Regions from separate parts of the Klebsiella sp. NPDC088457 genome, predicted to be linked through region 1. Evidence: predicted binding sites of a transcription regulator. Region 1 holds the regulator's gene; the other holds the start of a gene.
What was found. Region 1 encodes LexA, which represses DNA repair genes until DNA is damaged. Its sites were predicted from a motif close to TNCTGTATGTACATACAGNA; they were not measured.
Positions count from the first base shown of each region.

Region 2: dinB (DNA polymerase IV) is a predicted target of LexA. The motif match lies at 2,129-2,148, and genes of this name have one in related genera.

Region 1 covers NZ_JBJDNH010000009.1:40,877-49,453, forward strand. Annotated here, with positions in the region: gene ubiC (chorismate lyase) at 1-273, shown strand, start outside; gene ubiA (4-hydroxybenzoate octaprenyltransferase) at 286-1,155, shown strand; gene plsB (glycerol-3-phosphate 1-O-acyltransferase PlsB) at 1,213-3,636, opposite strand; gene ACI2JR_RS07695 (diacylglycerol kinase) at 3,766-4,134, shown strand; gene lexA (transcriptional repressor LexA) at 4,357-4,965, shown strand; gene dinF (MATE family efflux transporter DinF) at 5,037-6,353, shown strand; gene ACI2JR_RS07710 (CsbD family protein) at 6,480-6,689, shown strand; gene zur (zinc uptake transcriptional repressor Zur) at 6,784-7,299, opposite strand; gene ACI2JR_RS07720 (cupin domain-containing protein) at 7,414-7,902, shown strand; gene dusA (tRNA dihydrouridine(20/20a) synthase DusA) at 8,006-8,577, shown strand, end outside.
Region 2 covers NZ_JBJDNH010000037.1:23,918-32,494, reverse strand. Annotated here, with positions in the region: gene pepD (cytosol nonspecific dipeptidase) at 1-554, shown strand, start outside; gene ACI2JR_RS20840 (GNAT family N-acetyltransferase) at 598-1,053, opposite strand; gene dinB (DNA polymerase IV) at 1,056-2,111, opposite strand; gene nqrM ((Na+)-NQR maturation NqrM) at 2,281-2,496, opposite strand; gene nqrF (NADH:ubiquinone reductase (Na(+)-transporting) subunit F) at 2,499-3,722, opposite strand; gene nqrE (NADH:ubiquinone reductase (Na(+)-transporting) subunit E) at 3,734-4,330, opposite strand; gene ACI2JR_RS20815 (NADH:ubiquinone reductase (Na(+)-transporting) subunit D) at 4,337-4,975, opposite strand; gene ACI2JR_RS20810 (Na(+)-translocating NADH-quinone reductase subunit C) at 4,968-5,762, opposite strand; gene ACI2JR_RS20805 (NADH:ubiquinone reductase (Na(+)-transporting) subunit B) at 5,755-6,993, opposite strand; gene ACI2JR_RS20800 (Na(+)-translocating NADH-quinone reductase subunit A) at 6,997-8,340, opposite strand.

The DNA.
Region 1 (8,577 bases):
CTGCGGGAAATTATTCTTTGCGCGAATGGCGAACCCTGGCTGGCCGGGCGCACGGTCGTACCGGAGTCGACGCTGTGCGGTCCCGAACTGGCTCTGCAGCAGCTGGGTCAGACGCCGCTGGGGCGTTATCTGTTTACATCGTCGACGTTAACCCGCGATTTTATTGAAATTGGGCGCGATGCAGAGCTATGGGGGCGTCGTTCCCGCCTGCGGCTGAGTGGCAAACCGCTGCTGCTGACAGAGCTTTTTCTGCCTGCGTCGCCGTTGTATTAAGAGGAAGAGAAAATGGAGAGGAGTCTGACGCAGAATAAGCTGTTGGCGTTTCATCGCCTGATGCGGACTGACAAACCGATCGGCGCGCTGCTGCTGCTGTGGCCGACGCTGTGGGCGCTATGGGTGGCGACGCCGGGGATCCCGCCGCTGTGGATCCTGGCCGTTTTTGTCGCTGGCGTCTGGCTGATGCGCGCCGCCGGCTGCGTGGTGAATGATTATGCCGACCGGAAGTTTGACGGCCATGTTAAACGCACCGCCCGCCGTCCGCTGCCCAGCGGTGACGTCACCGAAAAAGAAGCCCGGCTGCTGTTTGTCGTTCTGGTTGTGCTTTCGTTTTTGCTGGTGCTGACCTTAAACACTATGACTATCCTGCTCTCGGTGGCGGCGCTGGCGCTGGCGTGGGTGTATCCGTTCATGAAACGCTATACCCACCTGCCGCAGGTGGTGCTGGGGGCGGCGTTCGGCTGGTCGATTCCGATGGCCTTCTCGGCGGTCAGCGAAGCGTTACCGCTCAGCTGCTGGCTGATGTTCCTCGCCAATATTCTGTGGGCGGTGGCCTATGATACCCAGTATGCGATGGTCGATCGGGATGACGACATCAAAATCGGTATTAAATCGACGGCGATTTTGTTTGGTGAGCATGACCGCCTGATTATCGGCATTCTGCAGGTTGGGGTGCTGGTATTGATGGCCGCCATCGGCTGGCTGAATGGGCTGCACTGGGAATATTACTGGTCGCTGTTTATCGCGGCGGGGCTGTTTTTCTGGCAGCAGAAGCTGATCTTCCGTCGGGAACGTGATGACTGCTTTAAAGCGTTTTTAAACAATAACTACGTCGGGCTGGTGCTGTTTCTCGGTCTGGCGATGAGCTATCTGCAGTAGCCGCTCTCTGCCTTCTCCCCCCGGCTAGCGGGGGGAGAGGAGAGCAAGCCTCAGGCGTTACGCTTCATCCTGGGTGGCGCTTTCAATCGTCAAACGAACGTCAGAGGTAATCAACGCTGCCAGCATCTGATAAACCTTCAGCGTCTCTTCCGGCTCAGCATCGCCGGTATCGCTGATATAGCCCTCGTCGCGCAGCGTCAGCACTAACGTACTGAATACCGCCTTATCGAAGAACTCCGGCGCGTTGATGCCGTGCAGCACCGACAGACGCTGGGCCACGGTGCGGCTCTCTTTCTCCAGCGAGCTGCGGTTAATCGACGGGTTCGCGCTCAGCAGCCAGAAGGTAATGGCGTAACGCTGGAGCGTTTCACGCGCGCCGGCGGCCAGCAGCTGCAGGGAGCGGGAGTGAGACGGATTGATGCTTACCTCATCATCGCTCAGAATAATCAGCCCCTGGCGCTGCATTTCAGCCAGCAGCGCATCGATAACGCCCGCCAGCTCTTCTTTCTCCCAACGCAGGAACAGCTCGGCCTTCAGCAGCGGATAGAACATCTCAACGTGACGCAGCACTTCCGCGCGGGTGATACGACGATGCTGGGTCACTATCGCCGCCAGCAGCGACGGCATCATCAGCATATGGGCGATGTTGTTGCGATAGTAGGTCATCAGCACCGCCTGCTCGCGCGGCAGAATGATGATGTCGCCGATGGTGTCTTTCTCGACCTCGAACTTATTCATCTTCAGCGCGTGATCGATCAGTTCACCGGCGGACGCCGCTGGCGTGGTGGCATCTGGCGAGTACGGGACGTTACGCAGCAGATCGAGGTAGCACTCCAGCTGCTGCGTCAGCTGCTCGCGGGTCAGCGAACGTTGGCGAGAAGCCAGCAGGGCGGTACAGCACAGGTTCATGGCATTCGCCGCGCCGGCGTTGTTGATGCGCACCATCAGATCGGCGGCAATGCTGTTCACCGACGGCGTCAGCCACGACGGGCGCACGGCTTCGATAGGGTCGATAGACTCGCGCCAGTCCGGAACGTGCTGATTGAGCCAGGTCATCAGCGGCAGCGGTTCGCCGAAGTTAACATAGCCCTGGCCGAGATTACGCAGCTTGCTCAGCCCACGCAGCATCTGCGGCAGGCTCTCTTTTTCTTTGGTCGCGCCGCGCAGCTCTTTCGCATAGGTGCCGACTTCCATCACGTGCTCGTAGCCGATATAGATGGGCACCAGGGTAATCGGCCGGGTACCGCCGCGCAGCATCGCCTGGATGGTCATCGACAGCGTGCCGGTTTTCGGATCCAGCAGACGGCCGGTACGCGAGCGCCCGCCTTCAACGAAGTACTCTACGGAGTAACCCCGGCTGAACAATTCACCGAGATATTCGCGGAACACCGTCGAGTAGAGCTTATTGCCCTTAAAGGTACGGCGAATAAAGAACGCGCCGCCGCGGCGGAAAATCGGCCCTGCCGGCCAGAAGTTCAGGTTGATACCGGCGGCGATATGCGGCGGCACCAGACCCTGGTGATACAGCACATACGAGAGCAGAAGGTAGTCCATGTGGCTACGGTGGCACGGGACATAGACAATTTCGTGCCCTTCATGCGCCAGCTGACGCACGCGCTCGGCGTTATGGACGTTAATCCCCTGATACAGGCGGTTCCAGGTAAAGCCGAGCACGCGGTCGGTCAGGCGAATCATCTCGTAGGAGAAGTTAGCGGCGATCTCTTCCATCAGCGCGATGGCGTTCTGCTGCGCCTTCTCATGGGAAATTTTCTTGCTGCGCGCCTCATCTTCCACCGCCCGGGCGATGGCTTTCGACGCCAGCAGCTTATTGAACAGATCCTGACGCGCCGGCAGACGCGGGCCTACGGCGGCCAGGCGCTGACGTGCGAAGTGCATACGTGCGACGCGGGCCAGCTTCTGGGCGATAATTTTATCGGTACCGTGCTCGGTGGCCATTCTGCGCAGCGAGACCGGCGGCGAGAAGCGGACAAAGCTGTCGCGGCCCAGCCACAGGACGGCGAAGAATTTCTGAATACCGTTCAGCATACGCAGCGGTGGATTCACCTCGCCCTTTTCCCGTCCTGGCGCACGACCAAACATCACCGACACCGGCACCATTTGCACGTCCAGATTGGGATGGTTGCGGTGCAGATCCAGGTAGTCGTGGAACAGCTTGATGGACTCTTCTTTCGGCGTGTAGTAGGTGAATACGCGCGGGCCGCCGTGGATAAATACGTAGCGTGGTAGCAGGGCGCCGTCGATCTCCAGCGGTTCAAGCGGATCGGGTAAATCGTGCTCCAGGCACTGGGCGCGCAGGGTCAGCAGGTCCGCCTTCGAGTTATAGGGCAGGACGTACATGATAGGACGCGAGGTATCCAGCCCTAGTTCCTGAGCAGGTTCTGCGGGAATAGACTTGCTTTTTACCAGCACCCGCAATGGTAAATTCAGTAATTTATAGTAAATTCGTTGCCAGCCGGACATAAACGATGTGAAGCCTCTGGTTAATCATGCAAATGCGCGGCAAGAATAACAGAAAGCGCGCAGAATTTCCGTTGCCACGCGGCAAACGCGTACACTCATTGACGTCATTTACATAAAAAGGTTCTTTTGATGGCCAATAATACCACCGGGTTAACCCGAATCATTAAAGCGGCAGGTTATTCCTGGAAAGGGTTCCGTGCGGCATGGATGAATGAGGCCGCATTTCGTCAGGAAGGCGTCGCTGCCATTATTGCCGTGGCGATCGCCTGCTGGTTGGACGTTGATGCCATCACGCGGGTACTGCTGATCGGCTCGGTCCTGTTAGTGATGATAGTCGAAATTCTTAATAGCGCGATTGAGGCGGTGGTGGATCGAATTGGCCCGGAGCACCACGAGCTGTCCGGACGCGCAAAAGATATGGGGTCCGCGGCGGTCTTGCTGGCGATCGGGATCGCGCTAATAACCTGGGCGCTCTTACTGTGGGCTCGCTATCACTAAAATTGCGGCCCGCGCGGCTTTGCTGTCGGCTCGTTGGTTCAGGGGCGAGCGCGATCCCCGGCGGCGCGGTGCGCACGCGTCGGCGGCAGAACGCCGGCCAGGATAGGTTCCCAGGGGCGCAGAATGGAAAGAATCTGCTGATTTTTGTGTGAAATTTGATTCCAAAATCACCGTTAGCTGTATATACTCACAGCATAACTGTATATACACCCAGGGGGCGGGATGAAAGCGTTAACGACCAGGCAGCAAGAGGTGTTCGATCTCATTCGGGATCACATCAGCCAGACGGGCATGCCGCCAACGCGTGCGGAAATTGCTCAGCGCTTGGGGTTCCGTTCTCCCAACGCGGCGGAAGAACACCTGAAAGCGCTGGCGCGTAAAGGCGCGATCGAGATTATCTCCGGCGCTTCCCGCGGTATTCGTCTGCTGACGGAAGAAGAACCCGGTCTGCCGCTAATTGGCCGCGTCGCTGCCGGTGAGCCGCTGCTGGCCCAGCAGCATATCGAAGGTCACTTCCAGGTTGACCCGGCGATGTTCAAGCCGAACGCCGATTTTCTGCTGCGGGTTAGCGGCATGTCGATGAAAGACATCGGAATTCTCGATGGCGACCTGCTGGCGGTACATAAAACGCAGGACGTGCGTAACGGGCAGGTTGTCGTGGCGCGCATTGACGAAGAAGTTACCGTTAAACGGCTGAAAAAGCAGGGTAACATCGTCGAACTGCTGCCAGAAAATAGCGAATTTTCACCTATCGTGGTGAATCTGCGCGAACAAAACTTCACTATTGAAGGGCTGGCCGTTGGCGTAATTCGCAACGGCGAGTGGCTGTAACGCCTTCCCCACGCAGCATCATCTGATGCATGATGCTGCGCCGTCTTTCCTCCTCGGTCAGGCTCTTTCTCATGTTCTTTCACGCCGCTGACAAGGCCCTGTGGCGCCTGGCGCTACCGATGATTTTCTCCAATATCACCGTCCCGCTGCTGGGGCTGGTTGATACCGCCGTGATTGGCCACCTCGATAGCCCGGTTTACCTCGGCGGCGTGGCGGTCGGTGCGACGGCGACCAGTTTTCTCTTCATGCTGCTGCTGTTCCTGCGGATGAGCACCACCGGGCTGACGGCCCAGGCCTTTGGCGCAAAAGATCCCCTCCGCCTGGCGCGGGCGCTGGTACAGCCGCTTGGGCTGGCATTAGCGGCCGGTCTGCTGATTGTCCTGTTCCGGACTCCGCTAATCGATCTGGCGCTGCATATTGTCGGCGGCAATGACGCGGTACTGGAACAGGCGCGGCGCTTCCTTGACATCCGTTGGCTGAGCGCCCCGGCCTCGCTGGCAAACCTGGTGCTGCTCGGCTGGCTGCTGGGAGTACAGTACGCTCGTGCGCCGGTAATCCTGCTGGTCGTTGGCAACCTGCTGAATATCGTCCTCGACCTGTGGCTGGTGATGGGCCTGCATATGAATGTGCAAGGGGCCGCGCTGGCGACGGTGACGGCCGAATATGCCACCTTTCTCATCGGGCTGCTGATGGCAAGGCGTGTGCTGGCGCTGCGCGGGGTCTCATTTGCCATGTTGAAAAGCGCCTGGCGCGGAGATTTGCGCCGCCTGCTGGCGCTGAACCGCGATATCATGCTGCGCTCCCTGCTGCTGCAACTCTGCTTTGGCGCGGTGACCGTCTTCGGCACCCGACTGGGCGGCGAGATTGTCGCCGTCAACGCTCTCCTGATGACCTTGCTGACCTTCACCGCCTACGCGCTGGACGGTTTTGCCTATGCGGTGGAAGCCCACTCCGGGCAGGCGTACGGCGCACGCGACGGCAGCCGGCTGCTTGAGGTCTGGCGCGCGGCCTGCCGCCAGTCGGGAATGGTGGCGCTGCTCTTTGCCCTGATTTATGCCGTCGCGGGGCAACAGATTATCGCACTGCTAACCTCGTTGCCTTCGCTTCAGCAGCTGGCCGATCGCTACCTGTTCTGGCAGATGATTTTACCGGTCATTGGCGTCTGGTGTTATTTGCTCGATGGCATGTTTATCGGCGCAACGCGCGGGGCCGAGATGCGTAACAGCATGGCGGTGGCGGCGGTGGGCTTTGCCGTAACCCTGCTGACGCTGCCGGTTCTCGGTAACCACGGTTTGTGGCTGGCGCTGGCGGTTTTCCTGGCGCTACGCGGTCTGTCGCTGGCGATCATCTGGCGTCGGCACTGGCAGCGCGGAACCTGGTTTTCGTAACGATTTTCCCCAGGTAACTGGTTAAAGATTCCGAATAATAAATTTAATCCAGAATTCTCATCTATAGTTAACAGTACGTCCGGCACACAGCGGGCTGTAAACCCACCGAACGATGAGGATGGCACTATGAACAAAGACGAAATCGGCGGTAACTGGAAACAGTTGAAAGGTAAAGCAAAAGAACAATGGGGCAAGCTGACCGATGATGACATGACGGTCATTGAAGGTAAGCGTGGCCAGCTGGTGGGGAAAATCCAGGAGCGTTACGGATACGCCAGAGATCAGGCTGAGAAAGAAGTGTCTGACTGGGAAAGCAAAAACGACCACCGCTGGTAGCGAAGAGTTTTAGCGTATTACCCCTTTGTTGTTGCCTGCCAGAGCGGTACAGGGATGTGCCGACGACCCTTTGATTCCCGCTGCGGCGATTGCCTCAGCGGGCTTTCTTTTTGCTCTGAATCGTATGGTCGTGATGGCAGTGCCCTGGCGTGCTGCAGGCTTCGACCTCGACGCAGCCAGCGCACAGGCCGTGCGCCTCAATCACGTTATGGCGCAGGGCGAAGCCCATTTTGGCCGCCAGCGTATGCATAATGTCTTCAACGCCTTCCGCGCACTCTTCTTTCACCACGCCGCAGCGATCGCAGATAAACATGGCCGAACTGTGGGTCGGCTGATCGAAAAGATGGCACAGCACGTAGCTGTTGGTCGATTCCACCTTATGCACGAACCCCTGCTCCAGCAGAAACTCCAGCGCGCGATAGACCGTCGGCGGCTTAGCCTGCGGCTCTTTATCGCGTAGCAGGTCGAGCAGATCATAGGCGCTGATTGCCCCTTCCTGTAGGCTCATCAGACGCAACACTTCAAGGCGTTGCGGAGTCAGGCGCACGCCACGTTGTGCACAGAGCTTTTCAGCATGCGCTAACATTTGTTGCGAAGTGGTCTTATCCATGAGCATCCTTTGGTTGCGTGAGTATGAAGTTGTTACTTTATCACGATCCAGGCAAAACGCCGAGAACCGGCGGCTTGTGCTATACCTGATGCATCTCATTTTCGGGAGAAAACGATGAAACGACCTGATTGCATTCGACATTGGCGCGACCTGGAAGGTCCAGATGATGCCACTTATCCCAACACCTCCGAGCGTTTTTCCATTGGCGCGCCGCTGGCGCGTGGCTTAAGACTCAACCGGCTGGGCATCCATCATGAACGTTTACCGCCGGGCCGCCGCACCTCTTACCCTCATGCTGAAAGTGATGAGGAAGAGTTTATCTACGTGCTGGAGGGCTATCCCGAAGTGTGGATTAACGGCTATCTGTGGAAACTGGAGCCGGGTGATAGCGTTGGGTTTCCGGCGGGAACCGGGGTGTGTCATACCTTCCTGAATAACACCGAGCAGGAAGTTCGCCTGTTGGTGGTGGGCGAGTCGAACAAGAAATTTAACCGTATTTACTACCCGCTTAACCCGGAGTATGCCGCCACGCGCCAGGATCGCTGGGTCGATCACCCGCCGCAATTCTTCGGTCCGCATGACGGCAGGCCGCGGAGAAAATAGCCGTCTTAGCAGGCGTGAAGCGCCCGACCCGGTGTGACGCGCCTGTGGTTTATCTTTGTGCTATAGTAGCGCCCCTTTTTATCCGGATGCCTGTTTATTCGCCATGATGCCAGAATCAACATCTCACGCTTTTGCCGCTCATCGTTTTTCCATCGCGCCGATGCTCGACTGGACCGATAGGCATTGTCGCTACTTTTTGCGCCTGCTGTCGCGCCAGGCGCTGCTGTATACCGAAATGGTGACCACCGGAGCGATTATTCACGGCAAAGGCGATTATCTGGCCTATAGCGATGAAGAGCACCCGCTGGCCTTACAGCTGGGCGGCAGCGATCCGGCGGCCCTGGCCCAGTGTGCGAAACTGGCGGAACAACGCGGTTATGATGAGATCAATCTCAACGTCGGGTGTCCGTCTGACCGCGTGCAGAACGGGATGTTTGGCGCTTGCCTGATGGGCAATGCACCGCTGGTGGCGGACTGCATTAAAGCAATGCGCGACGTGGTTTCGATTCCGGTGACGGTGAAAACCCGGATCGGCATTGATGACCAGGACAGCTATGAATTCCTGTGCGATTTCATCAATACCGTCGCCGGGAAAGGCGAGTGTGAGATGTTTATCATTCACGCACGTAAAGCCTGGCTCTCTGGTCTGAGTCCAAAAGAAAACCGGGAGATTCC
Region 2 (8,577 bases), on a different contig from region 1:
TGGATGCCGCCGCCAATGACAAAGCGGCGCTGACGGCGCAATCCCGCGACAGCTTCGTGCGTCTGCTGAACGCCACGCCAAACGGCGTGATCCGCAACTCTGACGTGGCCAAAGGGGTGGTTGAAACCTCCCTGAACGTTGGCGTCGTCACCATGACCGATGACAATGTCCAGATTCACTGCCTGATCCGTTCGCTGATCGACAGCGGTAAAGACTATGTTGTTAGCATGCTGGATTCACTGGGTAAACTGGCGGGCGCGAAAACCGAAGCCAAAGGCGCATACCCCGGCTGGCAGCCGGATGCGAACTCACCGGTGATGCATCTGGTGCGTGAAACCTACCAGCGTCTGTTCAACAAGACGCCGAATATCCAGATCATTCACGCCGGTCTGGAGTGCGGCCTGTTCAAGAAACCGTATCCGAATATGGATATGGTCTCCATCGGGCCAACCATTACCGGCCCGCACTCCCCGGATGAGCAGGTGCATATCGAGAGCGTTGGCCAGTACTGGACGCTGCTGACTGAACTGCTGAAAGCTATTCCGGCGAAGTAAGCTCCTGCCAGAAAAGAGAGCCCGGGTGGCGGCGCGTTGCGCCTTATCCGGGCCCTCTCACCTTCGCCATCAGATAATTGATAAACCTCTCGCCACGGGCTTCCACCTGCTGTTCTTCCACCACCCTGAAACCATGACGCTCAAAGCACGGTTTCGCCGTGATACTGGCCTCAACCGTTAGCGTCCCCTGCGGTATCTGCACAAACAGTTCCCTGAGCAGCGCGCTGGCCACGCCACGACGGCCGTAGTCCGGCGCGACAAACAGTAAGTCGATATGGCAGCCCACGGCGGTAATAAACCCAACGACCTGCTGGTCAAGCACCGCCACTCCTATCCAGGAGTGCTGTATTTTTTGCCGCCAGCGCGCCTCATCGACCTGCGCCCAGGCGGCAATTTGCGCCGGAGAATAATCGTGGCAGGCGGTCTCCCGGACCGCGCGTAGAAAAATGGTGACCAGGGCAGAAAAGTCGTCAGCCCGGTATGGCCTGATAATCGGCATCGTCATAATCCCAGTACCAGCTGCCGCTCCAGCTGGGGATCGAGCAACGTCACATGTAGCCCCACCAGCCGCACGCCGCGGCCGCCCCGCCGTTCATGCCAGGCTTTGCAGGCAGTGGCGAGCAAATCATCTTTATTCAGCCGCGGCCAGACGTGTTCCTGAGTGGTCTGCTGAAAATCATTGAATTTCAGTTTTACGCCCTGGCGGGCAATCAGCAGATCCGGCTTGACCTTCACCAGCCGTCTCTCCAGCTCCTGATACAGGTTCTCGATAATCGCCTCACACTCGGCCCATTCGTGGATATCCGCCACCAGCGTACGCTCGACGCCAAGTGATTTACGCTGCCGCGTATTGTTGATTTCCCGCTCATCGATCCCCTGACTGCGCTCCCATAAGATCCGGCCAAATTTACCAAAGCGGCGGAGCAGCATCGCCAGATCGCTTTTCTGCACATCCTCGCAGGTACGCAATCCCATATTTTCCAGTTTTGCGGCAGAAACTTTGCCCACGCCGGGGATCTTTGCCAGCGGCAGCGTTTTCACAAATTCCGCCACCTGGTGCGGCGCAATCACAAACTGGCCGTTGGGTTTATTCATATCGGAGGCAATTTTCGCCAGAAACTTTACCGGGGCGATACCGGCAGAGGCGGTCAGTTGAAGTTCGTCATAGATCGTCTGGCGGATCTCTTCCGCCATCAGCGTGGCTGAACCTTGACAGTGTACGCTGTCGCTGACGTCAAGAAACGCCTCATCCAGCGACAGCGGTTCAATCAGCGAGGTATAGCGCGAGAAAATTTCCCGGATATGGGACGACGCCTCTTTATAGGCGTCAAAGCGCCCGGGAAGCAGCGTCAGATGCGGACAAAGTTTAAGCGCCATCGCGGTTGGCATCGCGCTGCGCACGCCAAACTGACGCGCCGGATAGTTGGCGGTGCTGATCACGCCTCGCTGCACCCGGCTACCGCCGATGGCGATGGGGATATCCCGCAGCGCCGGATTGTCACGCATCTCGACCGCCGCGAAGAAGCAGTCCATATCGACATGGATGATTTTACGCATAGTTAGCCCTCACCTACCACTGGACAAGTATACAGCACAACTCTGTCAGATGAGAAGAGAGCGACCCCGGCTCGGCGTAGGGTCCTTTTTTGTTACGTGGAAAATAAGAGGGGACAGGAGATATCGCCCGGCGCCGCTGCTCTCGACCGGGCGACAGAAGGAGGCGTAATCAGAGGATCCGCCTCTGCTGGCGCTGCGCTTCGCGGGCCATGCGTTTTTTCCGCGCATCGCACGGCTCAGGACAATCACAGATCTTTTCCAGCCCGAGCGCGGCAATCCCGCCGCAGCTGCCCTGGATGCTTTTGCGTCTAACCAGATACCCCAGAGACATACCCAGGATCACCAGCGCGAAAATAACAAAGGTTGCCACGAACACCGTCAACATCATCAACCTCCAAAGTCATCCAGCATGATGTTTTCATCCTCGACGCCAAGCTCTTTCAGCATTTTAATAACTGCCGCGTTCATCACCGGCGGCCCGCACATATAAAACTCGCAGTCCTCCGGCGCCGGGTGATCGCGCAGATAGTTCTCATACAACACGTTGTGAATGAAGCCGGTGTGACCGGTCCAGCCATCTTCCGGCTGCGGATCGGAAAGCGCCACATGGAAGGTAAAGTTCGGATTTTCACGGGCCAGCTGGGCAAACTCATCGTCGTAGAACATCTCGCGCAGCGAACGCGCGCCGTACCAGAAGCTGATTTTACGCGTGCTGTGCAGGCGCATGAGCTGATCGAAAATATGCGAACGCATCGGCGCCATACCGGCTCCGCCGCCGATAAAGACCATTTCCGCTTCGGTATCTTTGGCAAAGAACTCGCCGAACGGCCCGGAAATCGTCACCTTATCGCCGGCTTTCAGCGACCAGATATACGAGGACATGATCCCCGGCGGGGCGTCCGGCACTTGCGGCGGCGGCGTGGCGATACGCACGTTGAGCATAATGATGCCCTTCTCATCCGGGTAGTTAGCCATCGAGTAGGCACGCAGCGTTGGCTCTTTAACCTCGGAAACATAGCGGAAGAGGTTAAATTTATCCCAGTCCGCGCGATACTCGTCCGGCACGTCGAAGTCAGCATACGCCACCTTGTGCGACGGACACTCGATCTGGATATAGCCCCCGGCGCGGAACGGTACGGCTTCGCCGTCCGGCACGCGCAGCTTCAGCTCTTTAATGAACGTCGCTTTGTTATCATTGGAGATAACTTCGCACTGCCATTTTTTCACGCCGAAGATCTCTTCCGGCAGTTCGATCTTCATGTTTTGCTTCACCGCGACCTGACAGGCCAGCCGGCAGCCCTCTTTCGCCTCACGTTTGGTAATATGGGAAAGTTCGGTCGGCAGGATATCGCCGCCGCCCTCTTTCACCATCACCCGACACTGGCCGCAGGAACCGCCGCCGCCGCAGGCGGAGGAGACAAAGATCCCGTTGCTGGATAGCGTATTCAGCAACTTATCGCCCGCTGGCGTGTGGATCTGTTTATCCGCCTCGTTATTGATTTCAATGACCACGTCACCGGCGTTGACCAGCTTCGAGCGCGCCGCCAGGATCAACCCTGACAGTACCAGCACGATCAGCGTGAACATGACGACGCCAAGAATAATTTCCATACTTTCCGCCCTTATAGCTGCACACCGGAGAATGACATAAAGCCCAGCGCCATCAGACCCGTGGTAATAAAGGTGATCCCTAACCCGCGCAGACCGGCGGGCACATTGGCGTATTTCATTTTTTCACGGATCCCCGCCATCGCCACAATCGCCAGCATCCAGCCGATACCAGAGCCGAAGCCATACACGATGGACTCCGGGAAGTTATAGTCACGCTGCACCATGAAGGAGACGCCGCCAAAAATCGCGCAGTTCACGGCGATCAGCGGCAGGAAAATCCCCAGCGCGTTGTATAACGCCGGGAAATATTTATCGAGGATCATCTCGAGGATCTGCACCAGGGCCGCAATAACGCCGATAAAGGTAATAAAGTTAAGGAAGCTTAAATCGACGCCTTCCACCAGCGCCCCGTCACGCAGCACCAGGTTATAGACCAGGTTATTGATAGGCACCGACAAACCCAGCACCACGGTGACCGTCAGGCCGAGGCCAAAGGCGGTCGAGACCTTTTTCGAGACCGCCAGGAAAGTACACATCCCGAGGAAGAAGGCCAGCGCCATGTTTTCCACAAACACCGCGCGCACAAACAGGCTGATGTAATGAGCCATAATCGGTTACTCCTTTTCCTGCTGTTCAGGCTTCCAGCTACGCAGCGCCCAAATCAGCAAACCGATGATAAAGAAGGCGCTCGGCGCCAGCAGGAACAGGCCGTTCGGCTGATACCAGCCGCCGTTTTGCACCGTCTCCAGCACGGTGATGCCAAACAGTTTGCCGCTGCCGATAAGCTCGCGCAGAAAGCCGACCATCATCAGGATTGCGCCATAGCCCAGACCGTTGCCAATACCGTCCATAAAGCTGGCCAGCGGCGGCGACTTCATGGCATACGCTTCGGCGCGCCCCATCACGATACAGTTGGTAATGATAAGCCCGACAAATACCGACAGCTGTTTAGAGGTCTCATAGGCAAAAGCGCGCAGCAGCTGGTCCACCACAATCACCAGCGAAGCAATAATCGCCATCTGGACGATAATGCGCACGCTGTTGGGAATATGGTGACGGATCATAGAGATAAACATACTGGAGAATGCCGTCACCAGCGTCACCGCAATGGTCATCACCAATGCGGTTTCCAGTTTGGTGGTCACCGCCAGGGCCGAACAGACCCCCAGGACCTGCAGCGTGATGGGGTTATTGGCCAGCAGTGGCCCCACCAGCACGCGCTTCATTTCTTTCATATCGCCCAGTTCAGCCATTATTCAGCCCTCCCTCACGAACTTTTTTCAGCAACGGGCCAAACCCCATATCACCCATCCAGAAATCAAAGCTATGCTGCACGCCGTTCGAGGTCAGCGTCGCCCCGGACAGCCCATCAACGGCATGGACATCGCCCGGACGCGCCCTGCCCTTCACCACTTTCAGCGCCGGATGGCCGCGATCGTCAAGCACCTGCTTGCCGACAAACTGCTGACGCCAGTTGGGATTTTCCACCTCCCCACCTAACCCCGGCGTTTCGCCGTGATCGTAGTAGGTAATCCCTTTCACCGTACGACCGTCGGTGTCGAGGGCGACAAAGGCGTACATCACCGACCACAGGCCGTTGCCATAGATGGGCAGCACCACTTCCTGAATCTGCCGCTGCTCATCGCGCACCAGGTAAATTTCGACAATATTACTCCGGCGTTTAATGCCTGCCGGGTCCTGGCTGACATCCAGCGCGATACTTTGCTGTGGGTCTTTCAGCGCCTGCGCCTGGTTGAATTTGCCCGGATCTTTATCCAGCAGTTCGCCGGTGGCTAAATTCACCAGCCGCGGGGAAATACGGGCAGCAAAGACGGAAGCCACCTCATCCGCGCTCATCTCCGGCTGCATCAGCCCGGCAACCGCGAGAATATTGCGTTGTTTATCCAGCGCACGTTGCTCCTGCTGGCGCGACTTCAGACCCACGGCGGACCCGGCGACTACGATGGAGCACACCAGGCAAAGCACCAGCACCACCAGCAGCGTTTTGCCGATGCTATCGTTACTTTTCTTCTCAGCCACGCGACTTCCTCCGCTTAATATTGGCCTGCACCACCAGGTAATCGAACAGCGGCGCAAAGAGATTGGCGAAGAGGATCGCCAGCATCATCCCTTCCGGATAGGCCGGGTTGACCACCCGAATCAGCACGCACATCACGCCGATCAGCAGGCCATAGCTCCATTTCCCTTTATCCGTAAACGATGCAGACACCGGGTCCGTCGCCATAAACATCATGCCGAAGGCAAAACCGCCGAGCACCAGATGCCAGTACCACGGCATGGCGAACATCGGGTTAGTGGCCGAGCCGATGAAATTAAACAGCGTCGCCGTCGCCATCATGCCGATCATCACCCCGGCAACGATGCGCCACGAGGCAATGCGCGCGAAGATAATGATTGCGCCGCCAATCAGGATCATCAGCGTCGAAACCTCGCCGATGGAGCCGGGAATATTGCCAAGGAAAGCCGCCATCCAGCTGACCGGCTGGCCGCTGGTCACATTCACCAACGCCTCGCCGCCGCCGCTTGCCCACTGGGACAGCGGCGTCGCGCCGGAGAAACCCTCCGCGGCGGTCCACACCAGATCGCCGGAAATTTGCGCCGGCCAGGCAAAGAACAGGAAAGCGCGCCCCGCCAGCGCCGGGTTGAGAAAGTTACGCCCGGTCCCGCCGAAAATCTCTTTGGCAATCACCACGCCGAAGGTAATCCCCAGCGCCACCTGCCACAGCGGCAGCGTAGGCGGGACAATCAGCGCGAAGAGAATCGAGGTGACGAAGAAGCCTTCATTGATCTCGTGCTTACGCACGATAGCAAACAGCACTTCCCAGAAGCCGCCGACGATAAAGACGGTCATGTAGATGGGCAGGAAGAACACCGCGCCCAGCGTTATCATGCTGATCCAGCCCGCATCGGCGCTGAAGCTGACTCCCAGCCACTGCGCGAGGCTGTAGTGCCAGTCTGCGGCGATCACCTGCTGCAGCTGCTCTGCGCCGTACAGTTTATGCAGCGCCGGCAGGGTTTGCAGGCCGACGTTATACATCCCCCAGAACATCGCCGGGAAGACGGCAAGCCAGACCAGAATCATCATACGCTTGAGGTCAATAGCATCACGAACGTGAGCGGCGCCGCGCGTCACCTGGCCCGGGGTGTAGAACAGCGTCGCCGTCGCTTCGAACAGCGGGTAGTATTTTTCCAGCTTGCCGCCGTGAGTAAAGTGCGGCTCAAGTTTGTCAAACAGTTGCTTTAAGCCCATCACTTAGCCTTCCTGCTCAATCTGGGTTAACACGCTACGCAGCGCCGGGCCGTATTCATACTTGCCGGGACAGACGTAAGTGCACAGCGCCAGGTCTTCTTCATCCAGTTCCAGGCAGCCCAGCGCCTGCGCGCTATCTCTGTCGCCCGCGAGCAAATCGCGCAGCAGTATGGTGGGCAGAATATCCAGCGGCATTACCCGCTCATAGTTACCAATCGGCACCATGGCACGCTCGCCGCCGTGGGTATCGGTCGAGAAGTTAAACAGCTTGCGCTTGAGGAAGTGGCCCAGCGTGGTGCGGGTAATGGAAAATTTGTCTTTCCCCGGCATCACCCAGCCAAACAGTTCCTTGTCACGCCCCTCTTTGACCACGCTGACCTGCAGATGAAAACGCCCGAGGAAGGCATGAGGCCCCTGCGCACGGCTGCCGCTCAGGACCGAGCCGGAAATGACCCGGTTTTCACCTTCCTGTAGCTCGCCAGCCAGCAGTTCATCAAGGCTAACGCCGCTGCAGGTTTGAATCAGCCGCGGCTCTTTAACCTGCGGGCCGCCGAGCGCGATCACCCGTTCGCTACACAGTTCCCCGTCGAGGAACAGCCGGCCGATGGCGATAACATCCTGATAGTTAAGGTGCCAGACCTGTTTGCTGAGGCTGACGGGCTCAAGAAAATGAATGTGAGTGCCCACCAGCCCGGCAGGATGCGGCCCGGCGAACTGGTTAAAGGTCACCTGCCCTGACGGGTGACCGCCCAGCTTACCGCCGCTGGCCTGGCAGACATGAACTTTGCCCGCCGTCAGGCGGGTCAGTATGGTGAGGCCGGCGTCGAAGGCCTCGCGCCGGGCGCGAATCAGCGGCTGAGGATCCGCCGCCAGCGGCTGGGTATCGATGGCGGTAACGAATATCGCCGCCGGCACGCTGCCTAGCGCCGGGGTTTTACTGAACGGGCGAGTACGCAACGCCGTCCACTGACCGGATTCCAGCAGCTGTTGCTGGACGGTTTCCCGCGCCAGCCCCGCCAGCTCGTCGGGCGCATAGCGGGAGAACTGCACGGCCTCGTCGCCGTCGACATCAATCACCACCGATTGCAGAACCCGACGTTCGCCGCGATGGATAGCGCTAATGACCCCGGCGGCAGGCGCGGTAAAGCGGACGCCAGGGTTCTTTTTATCTTCGAACAGGGTTTGCCCTTTTTGCACCCGGTCGCCTTCGCGGACCGCCATTGAGGGGCGCATACCGACATACTCTTCGCCCAACAGCGCGACGCGTTTAACCGCGACGTTCAAAGTGATCTGCTGTGATGGCATGCCAGCTATGGGCAAATTCAGCCCTTTCGTGATTTTAATCATATCGTTAGCAGGTATCCGTAACCTAAACCCCGGCATCAGGCCGAGGCCAGCAACATTGATGGGAAATCAGAGAAAAAGGAAAAGCGAGGTCCTGGTGATTCACCAGACGGGAGAGAAGCATCCTTTCTTACCCTGATCATTTAGCGGCGTAAGTGTAACATTTCGTAAGCGGAGGCTATAGGTAAACCACGATTAACTCGCTATAAAATGAGACATGTTGCGCAAAGTTCTCACTGC